One region of the Rhizobium sp. 01N447_2 genome, then DNA from elsewhere that is predicted to be linked to it. Evidence: riboswitches for the same ligand, from Rfam matches in the RefSeq annotation. Region 1 holds a riboswitch; each other region holds the start of a gene.
What was found. A riboswitch is a leader RNA that binds a small molecule or an ion and turns the genes downstream of it on or off. The one in region 1 is predicted to bind cobalamin.
Positions count from the first base shown of each region.

Region 2: linked by a shared signal. The riboswitch ahead of nrdH (glutaredoxin-like protein NrdH) and the one ahead of bluB (5,6-dimethylbenzimidazole synthase) in region 1 are both predicted to bind cobalamin.
Region 3: linked by a shared signal. The riboswitch ahead of fdhA (formaldehyde dehydrogenase, glutathione-independent) and the one ahead of bluB (5,6-dimethylbenzimidazole synthase) in region 1 are both predicted to bind cobalamin.
Region 4: linked by a shared signal. The riboswitch ahead of cobU (bifunctional adenosylcobinamide kinase/adenosylcobinamide-phosphate guanylyltransferase) and the one ahead of bluB (5,6-dimethylbenzimidazole synthase) in region 1 are both predicted to bind cobalamin.

Region 1 covers NZ_JBFTQY010000022.1:12,649-15,925, reverse strand. The annotation lists gene AC1ECN_RS17415 (DHA2 family efflux MFS transporter permease subunit) at 249-1,652, opposite strand; cobalamin riboswitch at 1,830-2,017, shown strand; gene bluB (5,6-dimethylbenzimidazole synthase) at 2,060-2,749, shown strand; gene AC1ECN_RS17405 (DUF2865 domain-containing protein) at 2,825-3,277, opposite strand, start outside.
Region 2 covers NZ_JBFTQY010000069.1:6,729-10,005, reverse strand. The annotation lists gene metE (5-methyltetrahydropteroyltriglutamate--homocysteine S-methyltransferase) at 1-576, shown strand, start outside; cobalamin riboswitch at 749-974, shown strand; gene nrdH (glutaredoxin-like protein NrdH) at 1,256-1,477, shown strand; gene nrdI (class Ib ribonucleoside-diphosphate reductase assembly flavoprotein NrdI) at 1,487-1,891, shown strand; gene nrdE (class 1b ribonucleoside-diphosphate reductase subunit alpha) at 1,870-3,277, shown strand, end outside.
Region 3 covers NZ_JBFTQY010000017.1:94,811-98,087, reverse strand. The annotation lists gene AC1ECN_RS14060 (LysR substrate-binding domain-containing protein) at 1-196, opposite strand, end outside; gene AC1ECN_RS14055 (DMT family transporter) at 309-1,232, shown strand; cobalamin riboswitch at 1,373-1,573, shown strand; gene fdhA (formaldehyde dehydrogenase, glutathione-independent) at 1,793-2,983, shown strand; gene AC1ECN_RS14045 (transporter substrate-binding domain-containing protein) at 3,057-3,277, opposite strand, start outside.
Region 4 covers NZ_JBFTQY010000018.1:2,656-5,932, reverse strand. The annotation lists gene AC1ECN_RS14750 (chloride channel protein) at 1-540, opposite strand, end outside; cobalamin riboswitch at 794-1,190, shown strand; gene cobU (bifunctional adenosylcobinamide kinase/adenosylcobinamide-phosphate guanylyltransferase) at 1,628-2,152, shown strand; gene cobW (cobalamin biosynthesis protein CobW) at 2,157-3,206, shown strand; partial or broken gene AC1ECN_RS14735 (cobaltochelatase subunit CobN) at 3,211-3,277, shown strand, end outside.

The DNA of each region.
Region 1 (3,277 bases):
CATGTTCCCGACTGGCGTATCAATACGGGCATCGACGCTGACGATCACATCACGAGCCCTCATGCCCATGTCCGAATTGCGACCCAAAACGCGCAAACGCAGTGTGTATTTGATGTGTGAATAAATCATAAAGTAGAATGGGGTGCTGGGGTACACGCGGGTCATTTCACCCTGGCGTCTGCCGGCGCCGAGTCTTGCGAACCGGCGGGTGAGGAATGCTTCCATCGCGCCAGGCAGATCTGTCTCGATCAGCTATTTTCCGCCACGGCCTCTTCGGGCTCGGCGTGCCGGCGCTTGCGGCCACGCGCCGTCAGTTCCGCCCCGGCATCGCGCGGCAGGCGCAGGAAGGTGATACAGGCCAGCGCCGAAATCGCCGAGACGCTGAAGAAGGCGACGTGGAAATCCGAGACCAGCAGCCTGCCGTCGTGAAAGCTGCTCGAAATTTCGAGGATGCCGCCGGCGATCGCCACACCCATCGCCATGGAGATACGCTGGGCAACGGCATTGATCGCGGTTGCCTGGCTGCTGTCGGCGTCGTCGACATCGCCGAAGGCCATGGCGTTGACGCCCGAGAAAGCCATGGAGCGGAACAGGCCGCCGATCAGCAGGCAGGCCATGATCAGGAACAGCGGCGTCTCGGCGGTGAAAAGGCCGTTGATGCCGAGGAAGATCGCCGCCAGCAAAGTGGTGATTGATATGACGGTGCGGAAGCCGAACGCCTTGAAGGTGCGCGAGGCGGCGAATTTCGAGCCCATGGAGCCGAGCGCGCTGACGAAGGTGACCGAGCCCGATTGCAGCGGCGTCAGGCCGAAGCCGAGCTGCAGCATCAATGGCATCAGGAAGGGCAGGGCGCCGAGCCCCATGCGGAAATTCGAGGCGCCGAGGATCGCCGCCCGGAACATCGGGTAACGGAACATCTTCGGGTCGAGAAGCGGATTGGGTGCGCGGCGGGCATGCAGGAGATAGAGGAGGCCGGCAAGGATGCCGATTGCAACCGTGGCATAACCGTAGATGACGGGCACGGCCGGCAGGCTGATCACCGACAGGCCGAAGACGAAGCCGGAGAAGCCTATGCCGCAAAGGCAGAAGCCGGGGAAGTCCATCGGCCGCGGACTGCGCGGCTCGACCGCCGGCAGGAAACGGGTGACGAGGATGATGCCGAGCACGCCGATCGGGACGTTGATCCAGAAGATCCAGTGCCAGGTGAGGTAGGTGGTGAGGAAACCGCCGATCGGCGGACCCATGATCGGGCCGATCAGGGCGGGGATGGTGAGCCAGGCCATGGCATCGACGAGTTCGTGGCGCGGTGTTCCCCGGACCAGCAGCAAGCGGCTGACCGGCGTCATCATCGAGCCGCCGGCGCCCTGAATCAGGCGCGAGACGACGAAGGCTGTGATCGAGTTGGAAAAGGCGCAGGCGATCGAGCCGATCATGAAAACGAAGATCGCCATGCGGAAAATGTTGCGCGCGCCGAAACGATCGGACATCCAGCCGCTGATCGGGATGAAGATCGCCAGCGCCACGAGATAACTCGTGACGGCAAGCTTCAGCGCGATCGGCGAGGTACCGATATCGGCGGCGATTGCCGGCAGGCTGGTGGCGATCACGGTGGAATCCATCTGTTCCATGAACAGGGCGACCGCAAGGATCATGGGCGTGAGGCGGGGCACGGGCAACCGAAATGCAAAGAGAAAAAGTGCGGCGCCATGGGCGTCGGTCAGGATCGGTTTGTTTCTAAGGCAGCAATGCGCCTCTGTCCATGAAATCGATGTCGCATGCAGCGTATCGGCGGCGTCATGCGGGCCGCCTTGCCGCAGCCGCGCTTTCCTGAAATAGATGCGCCGTCAGGTGCCCGCCGGTAAGGCGGGAGAATCGGGAATCCGGTGCAAAGCCGGAACGTGCCCAACGCTGTAAGGCCGACGTTTGCCGCTTCATCACGCCACTGGCTTCTTGCCGGGAAGGCTGCGGCAGACGGATGACGCCCAGTCAGAAGACCGGCCTGGCAAGATAGACCGATCCGCGCGGACGGCGGGGCGGTTGCGTTGTTGGGGATTTGACGATGCGACCCTTTGATGAGGATGCCCTTTCGGTGGCGTCCGGTTTTTCTTTGGCCGAACGCGAGGCCGTCTATCATGCGATCATGACGCGGCGGGACGTCCGCAGCCAGTTCCTGCCCGATCCCTTGCCGGACGAACTTGTGCAGCGGCTGCTGACGGCCGCCCACCACGCGCCCTCAGTCGGCTTCATGCAGCCGTGGAATTTCATTCTGGTGAAAAGCGCAACCGTGCAGGCGCGCGTCCGGGATGCTTTTGCGAGGGCCAATGAGGAGGCGGCGCTGATGTTCGAAGGCGAACGGCGGCAGGCCTACCGCTCGCTCAAGCTCGAAGGCATTGTCGAGGCGCCGCTCGGCATATGCGTGACCTGCGATCCCACGCGCAGTGGCAGCGTAGTGTTGGGGCGCACGCACAATCCGAGGATGGATAGCTATTCCACAGTCTGCGCCATCCAGAACCTCTGGCTTGCGGCGCGGGCGGAAGGGGTCGGCATCGGCTGGGTCAGCATCTTTCATGAAGGCGACCTGAAGAGCATTCTCGGCATACCCGAGCATATCGAGGTGGTCGCCTGGCTCTGTGCCGGTTTCGTCGATCGGCTCTATGACGAGCCGGAACTCTCCGTCAAAGGCTGGCGGCAGCGGCTGCCGCTCGATGAACTCGTCTTTCATGATGGATGGGGACGGAGCGAGCCCTAAATCAAGCGCGTCGCATCGAAGATGCATGTCGTAGTCCCAAAACCGCTGCGCAGTTTTGGGTGGCATGATTTGATATCACTGCTGTTGTGGCTGCGGGCCCGGCGTTGCCGGATTGGCGAGGTCGATCGAGCCCTGATCGCCGGCCAGAAACTGCGGGCCGACCTGACGGACGCGGTTCTGCGTGGGATCGTAGGGGCGCTCGGGAACGGATGGTTGCGGCGCGGCGGCATCCTTCGCCGGGGGATTGGTGCGGATGGTGGTGATGGAGCCCTGCTGCGGCGGTTCGCTCACCGCCTGCTTGGAGCGCATCTCCTCATAATAGGCGGTGAGATTGCAGGCGCAGGAGGATTTTTCCCCGGGCGTGCGGTTCTTGTAGGCAAAGGCATTTTTCATGGCGCTGTAGGGCGTGCCCGTTGCGACCGAGATCATGTTCGAGGCTTCGGTGCTCGTCACGTCACGATAGAATAGTTCGGTCTCGATGCCCGGGCACATCTTGGCGCAGGTCTGGGCGTCGCGGCCGAAATCGAC
Region 2 (3,277 bases), on a different contig from region 1:
GCGCGCGCCGATGTCAGCCGGCAGATAGCGCTGGCGATTCGCGACGAGGTGACCGATCTCGAAAAGGCAGGCGCGGCAATGATCCAGATCGATGAGGCGGCACTTCGCGAAGGCCTGCCGCTGCGAAAGGCCGATTGGAAGACCTATCTGGACTGGGCGGTGGAAAGCTTTCACCTGTGCTCGACCGGCGTTGCCGATGAGACGCAGATCCACACGCATATGTGCTATTCGGAGTTCAACCAAATCATCGGCGCCATCGCCGCGATGGATGCCGACGTCATCTCCATTGAGACCTCACGTTCGAAGATGGAGCTGCTGGAAGCCTTCCGAAGCTACAAATATCCGAACGAGATCGGTCCCGGCGTTTACGACATCCATTCGCCGCGCGTTCCGGAGGTCGGTGAGATGACTGAGCTCATGCAGCTTGCCCGCGGGCGGCTTTCGGATGGGCGGTTGTGGGTCAATCCGGATTGCGGCCTGAAGACCCGCAAATGGGAAGAGGTGCGTCCGGCACTCGTCAACATGGTCGCCGCCGCGCGGGCGTTGCGAGCCGTGGGGTCGGGGAAGGGCGCTTAAATCTCCGCAACATCTCGAGGAGCCGGCTTTTGCCGGCTCCTTTTATGAACGGGCTCTCCACAGCGCTTTTCCGTTAAAGCTTCGTTATCCACATCATACACAGTCACGGCGATTCGCTGCCGCCGTTGCTGCGCTGCCACAACAACTTGTTGACGTCATCAGCGATTCGCGTACCATATCTAGTGTTCGAGGTTCCGTCGATTCGTGAGGATCGGCGGCTAAGACGGGAATACGGTGCGTTTCGCCATCATGGCGCGGCAATGCCGGAGCTGCCCCCGCAACTGTAAGCGGCGAGCAACTGTCCGATTTCAGGTCACTGGAGCATGATGCTCCGGGAAGGCTGGGGCAGGGTGCTTTGACCCGTGAGCCAGGAGACCTGCCTCGAACGAAACGTCCACGGGCGGGGTGTCCGGAAGGTCGCGTTGCATGGCTGCGGGGAATCTCCGCATCGCGTTTCGCAGGCCCGAGCCTCCGCCCCCGAAACCTTCGCATTGAGCCACTTCGGGGTGAAGTCATGTCAGTATCTCAGTTCAGGCCGTCACCCGCTAGAGGTAGAGGGCGGATCACGCCCAGCGGCTGAACGAGCCGCATCGCTGCAAAATACAGAGTGTTTTCGACGGATATCGCGAGATTTCCGATCGATGTCCTGCGTCCCAATCGCGTCGTCACGAGGAATATCATGACCATCACAGTCTACAGCAAGCCTGCCTGCGTCCAATGCACTGCCACCTACCGCGCCCTCGACCGGTTGGGCGTCGATTATGACATCGTCGATATTTCGCAGAATGCCGAAGCGCTCGATCGGGTCCGCAGCCTCGGCTACATGCAGGCGCCCGTCGTCATCGCCGGCGAGCAGCATTGGGCCGGCTTCCGTCCCGACATGATCAGCGCACTTTCCTGAGGAAAGGCGATGGCTCTGATCGTCTATTATTCCAGCCGGTCCGAGAACACCCATCGGTTCGTCGCCAAGCTCGGACTGCGCGCGGCGCGCATTCCGCCAAATGGCGCAGACGCGTTCCATATCAGCGAACCCTTCGTGCTGATCGTGCCGACCTATAGCGGCGACGGCGGCAAGGGCGCCGTTCCCAAGCAGGTGATCCGTTTCCTCAACGATACGGAAAACCGAGGACACATCCGCGGCGTGATTGCCGCGGGCAACAGCAATTTCGGCGAAACATACGGGCTCGCCGGCGACGTGATCTCAAAGAAGTGCCAGGTGCCTTACCTCTACAGGTTCGAACTGCTGGGCACAGAAGCGGATGTCGCCAACGTCAAACACGGAATGGAACGGTTTTGGACACGGGAACAACTCTGACGCGGGATGCGGGCGCAAAACCGCATAACACTTTTGCTCATCCCGCCGGCGAACGCCCTTTGAAAGCGGCGGAAACGCTCGACTACCACGCGCTGAATGCGATGCTGAACCTCTATGACGATCAGGGGCGGATCCAGCTCGACAAGGATCGAATGGCGGCCAAGCAGTATTTCCTGCAGCATGTGAACCAGAACACGGTGTTCTTTCACAATCTCCGGGAAAAGCTCGATTACCTCGTGACCGAGGGCTATTACGAGCAGGAGGTTCTCGACCAGTATTCCTTCAATTTCGTGCGGGATCTGTTCGACCAGGCCTATGCCAAGAAGTTCCGTTTCCCGACCTTCCTCGGCGCCTTCAAATATTACACCAGCTATACGCTGAAGACCTTCGACGGAAAGCGCTATCTCGAGCGCTATGAGGACCGCATCTGCATGGTGGCCCTGGCCTTGGCGCGCGGCGACGAGAGCCTTGCCCGCGACATGGTCGACGAGATCATTTCCGGCCGCTTCCAGCCGGCGACGCCGACCTTCCTCAATGCCGGTAAGAAGCAGCGCGGCGAACTGGTTTCCTGCTTTCTGCTGCGCGTCGAGGACAATATGGAATCGATCGGCCGGTCGATCAATTCGGCGCTGCAATTGTCGAAGCGCGGCGGCGGCGTGGCGCTGTCGCTGACGAATATCCGCGAGGCAGGCGCGCCGATCAAGCATATCGAGAACCAGTCCTCGGGCATCATCCCTGTCATGAAGCTGCTCGAAGACAGTTTTTCCTATGCCAACCAGCTCGGCGCACGGCAGGGCGCGGGGGCCGTCTATCTCAATGCCCATCACCCCGACATCATGCGCTTTCTCGACACCAAGCGCGAAAATGCCGACGAGAAGATCCGCATCAAGACGCTGTCGCTCGGCGTCGTCGTGCCCGATATCACCTTCGAACTCGCGAGGAACAACGAGGACATGTACCTGTTCTCGCCCTATGACGTGGAGCGCGTCTATGGCGTGCCCTTCACCGAGATTTCCGTGACGGAAAAGTACCGCGAGATGGCTGACGACGCCCGCATCTCCAAGAAGAAGATCAAGGCACGCGAATTCTTCCAGGTGCTTGCCGAAATCCAGTTCGAGAGCGGCTATCCCTACATCATGTTCGAGGACACGGTGAACCGGGCAAACCCGATCGCCGGACGTATTTCGATGAGCAATCTATGCTCGGAAATCCTGCAGGTGAGTGAGGCGAGCGAATATAACGACGACCTCTCCTACAAACATCTCGGCAAGGACATCTCCTGTAATCTCGGCTCGCTGAACATCGCGGCAGCGATGGATTCGGTCGATTTCGGCAAGACGATCGAGACCTCGATCCGGGCGTTGAGTGCTGTTTCCGACATGAGCC
Region 3 (3,277 bases), on a different contig from region 1:
TGCCCGGGCGCGTGAGCAGCACGCCGCGGGCGCCCCGCTCGAAGAGAGTCTCGCCGATCGTCTCCTCGAGCCTCTTGATCTGGCTGCTGACGGCCGATTGCGTCCGCCCGATGCGCTGGGCGGCCGCGGAGAAATTGGAAGTCTCGGCAACGACCAGGAAGGTTCTGAGCAGGTCGCTCTCAATCGGCTCGTGCATGGGGAAGCCATTAAAAAACTCGATGACAGCTATCTCTACTATTCGTTTGCCTGATGTCAATTCTTGACGCACAAATAAGCCGCGTTCGACTTCCTTCTTTGAGAATATCTGCGTGACAATTGAAAATCCGGCCAGACGCCTCGCAGGCAGCGAGCACGAGAAGGGTGTGCTTCTCATCATTGCCGCGACACTTGCCTGGAGCGCGAGCGGCGTCTATTCGCGACTCCTGACGACCGACGTATGGACGGCGATCGCCTGGCGATCATTGTTCGGTGGCCTGTTCCTGCTGATCCCCTGCCTTTTCCTCGAAGGGGGCATCTCACGGCGGCAATGGCGATCCGTCTTCCATCCCACAGGTCTTGCCATGATCGCATGCCAGACCTTCAGTCAGGTATGCTTCATCGGGGCGCTTTACATGACCACCGTCGCCAATGTGACGATGATCTATGCGACCGCGCCCTTCATCGCGGCCATGCTCGGCTGGGTCATCCTCAAGGAGAGGGTCTCSAGGCGGACGTTGATTGCCGGCGGCATCTCGCTCTTCGGCGTCGCGGTCATCGTCGCCTCGTCGATCGGCGGCGGCACTGGTGTGGGAGATCTGCTGGCGCTCGGCATGACGGCGTCCTTCGCGCTCGTCATCATCATTCCGCGCATCAATCCCGGCGTGCCGAGCCTGCCTCCGACCGTCGTCAGCGCTTTCCTGACGCTGGCCATCTTTGCCCCGTTCGGTTCAGTCGGCTCGCTCGACCTGCACAACTGGGTCGTTCTCGCCGCCTTCGGTGCGACCAATTTCTCTCTCGCGCTGGTGCTCTTCCTTGCCGGGGCCAAGCGGATGCCGCCGGCCGAGGCGGCGCTGATCGGCACGATGGAAATTGTGCTCACGCCCTTCTGGGTGTGGCTGCTGTTTTCCGAACAGCCGCCCGTCGCCACCTTTTTCGGCGGCGCGATCATCCTCGGCGCCGTGCTCTGGCACACGGCCGTCGACTTCAACCGCAGCCGGCGCCCCTCGCGGCTAAAGTCTTTAGGCGGCGATTAAATCTTCCGGGACGAACCGGAAAACCGCCGTATTCGCGGGATCAATTATTTCCGCTACGCAGCGCTATTGCGACTTTGCGACTGTCGTCTTTGAGTTGCACCCATGTCGTTTTCTTGATCGCTGTTTTCCGTCAGGCATGGTTTGTTTGTAGTGTTCAAGGCGCTATCTCGCAAACTGGCGAAATGGACCATTGGGAAGCCGGCCCGACGCCGGCGCTGCCCCGCAGCGGTAGAAGAACTGAAATCCTCAAGGAAATCGCCGGATAGACATCCGGAAAGATATCGAGATGGATCGGAAGGAGATTCTGGAGCCGGAAACCAGCTCTTACGCAGCAGATCGACGGATTGCGGCAGACGGTCACGAGCGGAACGACAGGCAAAAACCGTGGCGTTCACTTCACTTCTGCATCCAATCTGTCCGTTTTGAAAATTCGAATATCGCCCGGTGCGGCGGTATCCTCGTGTTGTGGACACCGGGCTGCAGAGGAGGCAGGCCGGAGGGAAGTCGCCATCGACTGCATCGGTTGCAGATCGAGGCTTTCAAACAAGTGGGAGGAATCCATGAGCAAAAATAGAGGCGTCGTCTATCTCCGGCCGGGCAAGGTCGAAGTTCGCGACATCGACGACCCGAAGCTGGAAGCGCCCGACGGCCGCCGCATCGAACACGGCGTGATCCTTAAGGTGATCTCGACCAATATCTGCGGCTCCGATCAGCACATGGTCCGCGGCCGCACGACAGCGATGCCGGGCCTCATCCTCGGTCATGAAATCACCGGCGAGATCATCGAGAAAGGCATCGACGTCGAGATGCTCGAAATCGGCGATATCGTCTCGGTGCCTTTCAATGTCGCCTGCGGCCGCTGCCGCTGCTGCAAGTCTCAAGATACCGGTGTCTGCCTGACGGTAAACCCGGCCCGCGCCGGTGGCGCTTACGGTTATGTCGACATGGGTGGCTGGATCGGCGGACAGGCGCGCTATGTCACCATTCCCTACGCAGATTTCAACCTGRTGAAGATCCCCGATCGGGACAAGGCAATGGCGAAGATCCGGGATCTCACCATGCTCTCCGACATTCTGCCCACGGGCTTTCATGGCGCGGTGCGGGCAGGCGTTGGCGTCGGCTCGACCGTCTACGTGGCAGGCGCCGGCCCCGTCGGCCTTGCGGCTGCGGCTTCGGCTCGCATTCTCGGCGCCGCTGTCGTGATGATCGGTGATTTCAACAAGGACCGTCTGGCGCATGCGGCGAAGGTCGGTTTCGAGCCGATCGACCTGTCGAAGAGCGACCGTCTCGGCGACATGATTGCGCAGGTCGTCGGCATCAACGAGGTGGACAGCGCCATCGATGCGGTCGGCTTCGAGGCACGCGGCCATTCCGGCGGGGAACAGCCGGCGATCGTGCTCAATCAGATGATGGAGATTACCCGTGCCGCGGGTTCGATCGGCATTCCCGGCCTCTACGTTACCGAGGATCCGGGCGCCGTCGACAACGCTGCCAAGCACGGCAATCTGTCGCTCCGCTTCGGCCTCGGATGGGCCAAGGCGCAGTCCTTCCACACCGGCCAGACACCGGTGATCAAATATAATCGCCAGCTCATGCAGGCGATCCTCCACGACCGGCTGCCGATTGCCGATATCGTCAACGCCAAGGTCATCCCGCTCGACGATGCCGCCGCTGGATATGAGAGCTTCGACCATGGAGCAGCGACAAAATATATCCTCGATCCGCACGGAGAGGTCGCGAAAGCCGCGTAGCGCTCACGACCGAAGACAGGGATGGTCGGGCAACAGCCCGACCGTCCCGCATTCTCGAAAATCGGCCGGTGAATTACTGGATGCTGAACGGGAAATATTTGGCGTTGATCATGTCATAGGTCCCGTCCGCCTTGATGCTCTTCAGCGCTTCGTTCAGGCGCGTCAGACGCTCCTTGTCATCCAGGCGCAGCGCGATCCCGGCGCCTTCGCCAAAATATGTGATGTCGACCAGATCCGGCCCCTTGAACTCGCAGCAGCTTCCGGCCTTGGTGTTGGCAATCCAGTCGTAGATGG
Region 4 (3,277 bases), on a different contig from region 1:
CGCGCCGCAGCCAACGAGGGTGCGCAGGTCCGAGCGGCGAAGCTGCAGCTTCAGGCCGAATTTCGAGGCGAGGCCGGCGGCAAGCTGGGTATAGCCGGCCTCCAGGCCGACCGAGGCGCCGAAACCGTTGGAGATCAGGTTCTGCACGGCAACGATGATGCTGTCGGTCAGAGACAGGCGGCCGCCATGCAGCGCATTGGCCTCGATCGGGTCGACCATCGGCTTCTTGCGCCGTTTCGCCAGCACGAAAAGCAGCAGGCCGAGCAGGGCGCCGCCGATGACGGGGGCGGTGAGCAGCAGCATCTTGCTCTCGATCTCGGACGAGCTCAGTCGTTCGCTGTCGGCAATGCCGAAGACCAACTGATGCAGCTCATTGGAGACGTAGCTCATGCCGGTGACGGCGAGACCCGAGATGATGCCGACGACGGCGCCCGCCAGCGACAGGCCAACCTCGCTACGGCGGGTCAGCGCCCGCAGGCGTCCCGGATCGAAGAAAACACGCAGCGCGCGGAAACGGCGCCGATCCAATTTCATAAGCATGGCAAGACAACTAGGCAGGGAGAGGCCCGGTCAAGGGCGAAGGCGCAGTCCGCTTGCGACGCAATTGCGGCGAAAACCCGGCGGGCGGGATAAATATTTGTGACGTAAGTCTCTGATAAATGACGATGTTTTAGGTAGAGTAAGTCGTGTTGGAGCAGGCATACCGGCCGGCCGTCAATTGGTCGACCGCCAAGGCCGGTTGACTTCACCCCTGCGCTTGCCTAACCATCCCGATAACGGATGGTCGACTGACCATCCTGACATAACGGATGGTTCCGGATCGGTGTTACGCCCTTCCGGATGAAAAGGGAATGTGACGGGGCGGACCCAAGCCGGGCGCCTTCATCACAGCCGACCCCGCGACTGTAGAGCGGTCAGGGTCTTCCATCCGGCATCAAGCCCTTCCGGCTCGGAGCCTGCAATCGTGCGGGCGGGCTGGACAGGCGATATGCCGGAAAAGCCACTGGATATGCATGGTGATCAACCGGGGTCGGACGCCTCTCAAGTCTACGAATCGTCCACCTTTTCACTGATGCGGCCGGGAAGGCGAGGATGATCCGCTGGCACGATCAGGGCGACCGGTTTCCGGTCTGCCCCGATCGCGGCCGATAACTGCGAGCCAGGAGACCTGCCATGCGTGCCGGGCGAGAAGCCCACACCTGGGCACTATGCCCGTTGCCAGCACGGAGGTTGTCTTGGCTGAACGATTGAATTCGGCGCGGCCTGGTGCGGCGCGACGGGGAGGTGCTTTCCTCTCCTCCCTCATTCCTGTGCTTGTCACAGGAATCCAGTGTGCCCAAGTCCTTGGGTACGGAAAACTGTGGGTCTTTCGTTGTTGCGCTTCACTTGCGCTCAGCACATTCGCGGCTTTGCCGCTCATCCCCTCAACCGTCTGCCGCCACCTTCTCCCCGCTGGGGAGAAGCGGTATGCCGCAACGGCTCGGTCTTTCTCATCCCGCAGAGGTCAGAGAGACGACCTTGGACTAAGGCTTGCTCGCTCTTCTCCCCAGCGGGGAGAAGGTGGCCCGAAGGGTCGGATGAGGGGGGCCACACGGCGTGCCCTATCTGATCAGCGGACCGTTTGCACATGATCGCCGCCGCCTCCAACACCGTCTTCATCCTCGGCGGCGCACGCTCCGGCAAATCCCGTTTCGCCGAAGACCTCGTAACGGCGACTGGGCTTGATCGCCACTACCTTGCCACGGGGCGGGCATGGGATGAGGAGATGCAGGCGCGCATCTCTCAGCACAAGACCGATCGCGGTCCGTCCTGGACGACGCATGAAGAGCCGCTCGACCTCGTCGGCAAGCTTACCGCCATCGACCGCAAGGAGCGCATCGTCCTCATCGACTGCCTGACGCTCTGGGTCACCAATCTGATGATGGAGGAGCGGAACATGGCGGCGGAATTTGCCGTTCTTGCCAATTTCCTGCCCGCCGCGAAGGCGCGGCTCGTTTTCGTTTCCAACGAGGTCGGCCTCGGCATCGTGCCCGACAATCGCATGGCGCGGGATTTTCGCGATCATGCCGGCCGGCTGCACCAATCGATAGCGGCGAAGGCCGCCGAAGTTTATTTCATCGCGGCAGGCCTGTCGCTGAAAATGAAGGGTTAAGTCCATGAACCAGCAGAAGATTCCCGCAACCGTCATCACCGGATTCCTCGGCGCCGGCAAGACGACGATGATCCGCAACCTGCTCACCAATGCCGGCGGCAAGAAGATCGCGTTGATCATCAACGAATTCGGCGATCTCGGCGTCGACGGCGACGTGCTGAAGGGCTGCGGTGCGGAGAATTGCACCGAGGACGACATCATCGAACTCACCAACGGCTGCATTTGCTGCACTGTTGCGGATGATTTCATTCCGACGATGACGAAGCTGCTCGAGCGCGAGCAGCGGCCCGACCATATCGTCATCGAGACTTCTGGCCTTGCTTTGCCGCAGCCGCTGGTCGCCGCCTTCAACTGGCCCGACATTCGCACCCAGGTGACCGTCGACGGCGTCATCACGGTGGTCGATAGCGCTGCCGTTGCCGCCGGCCGCTTCGCCGACGACCATGATGCGGTCGATGCGCGCCGCGCCGAAGATGAATCGCTCGATCACGAAAGCCCGATCGAGGAGCTGTTCGAGGATCAGCTGACCTGCGCCGACCTCATCGTGCTCAACAAGACAGACCTGATCGATGCTGCCGGGCTTATCAGGGTGCGAGACGAGGTCGCCTCCCGCACGGTGCGCAAGCCCATGATGATCGAGGCGAGGAACGGCGAGGTGTCGGCCGGCATCCTGCTCGGCCTCGGCATCGGCACGGAGGACGATGTCGCCAATCGCAAGTCGCATCACGAGCTGGAGCATGAAGACGGTGCGCCGCACGACCATGACGAATTCGACAGCTTCGTCGTCGATCTCGGACCCATTGCCGATCCCGCCGGCTTCGTCGAAGCGCTGAAGGGTATCATTGCTGCCCATGACGTGCTGCGCCTCAAGGGTTTCGTCGACGTCTCGGGCAAGCCGATGCGCCTGCAGCTCCAGGCCGTCGGCAGCCGTATCGACCATTATTTCGACCGTGCGTGGGGCGCGAGCGAAAAGCGCGCCACGCGCCTTGTCGTCATCGGCCTGCACGAAATGGATCAGGACACGGTGAGGGCGGCGATCGAAGCGCTGGCGTAACCCGATGCATCTGCTTCTGGCTCAACAGGGAACGATCAGCGACGGCGAGGAGGCAATCGACCTCGGGCAGA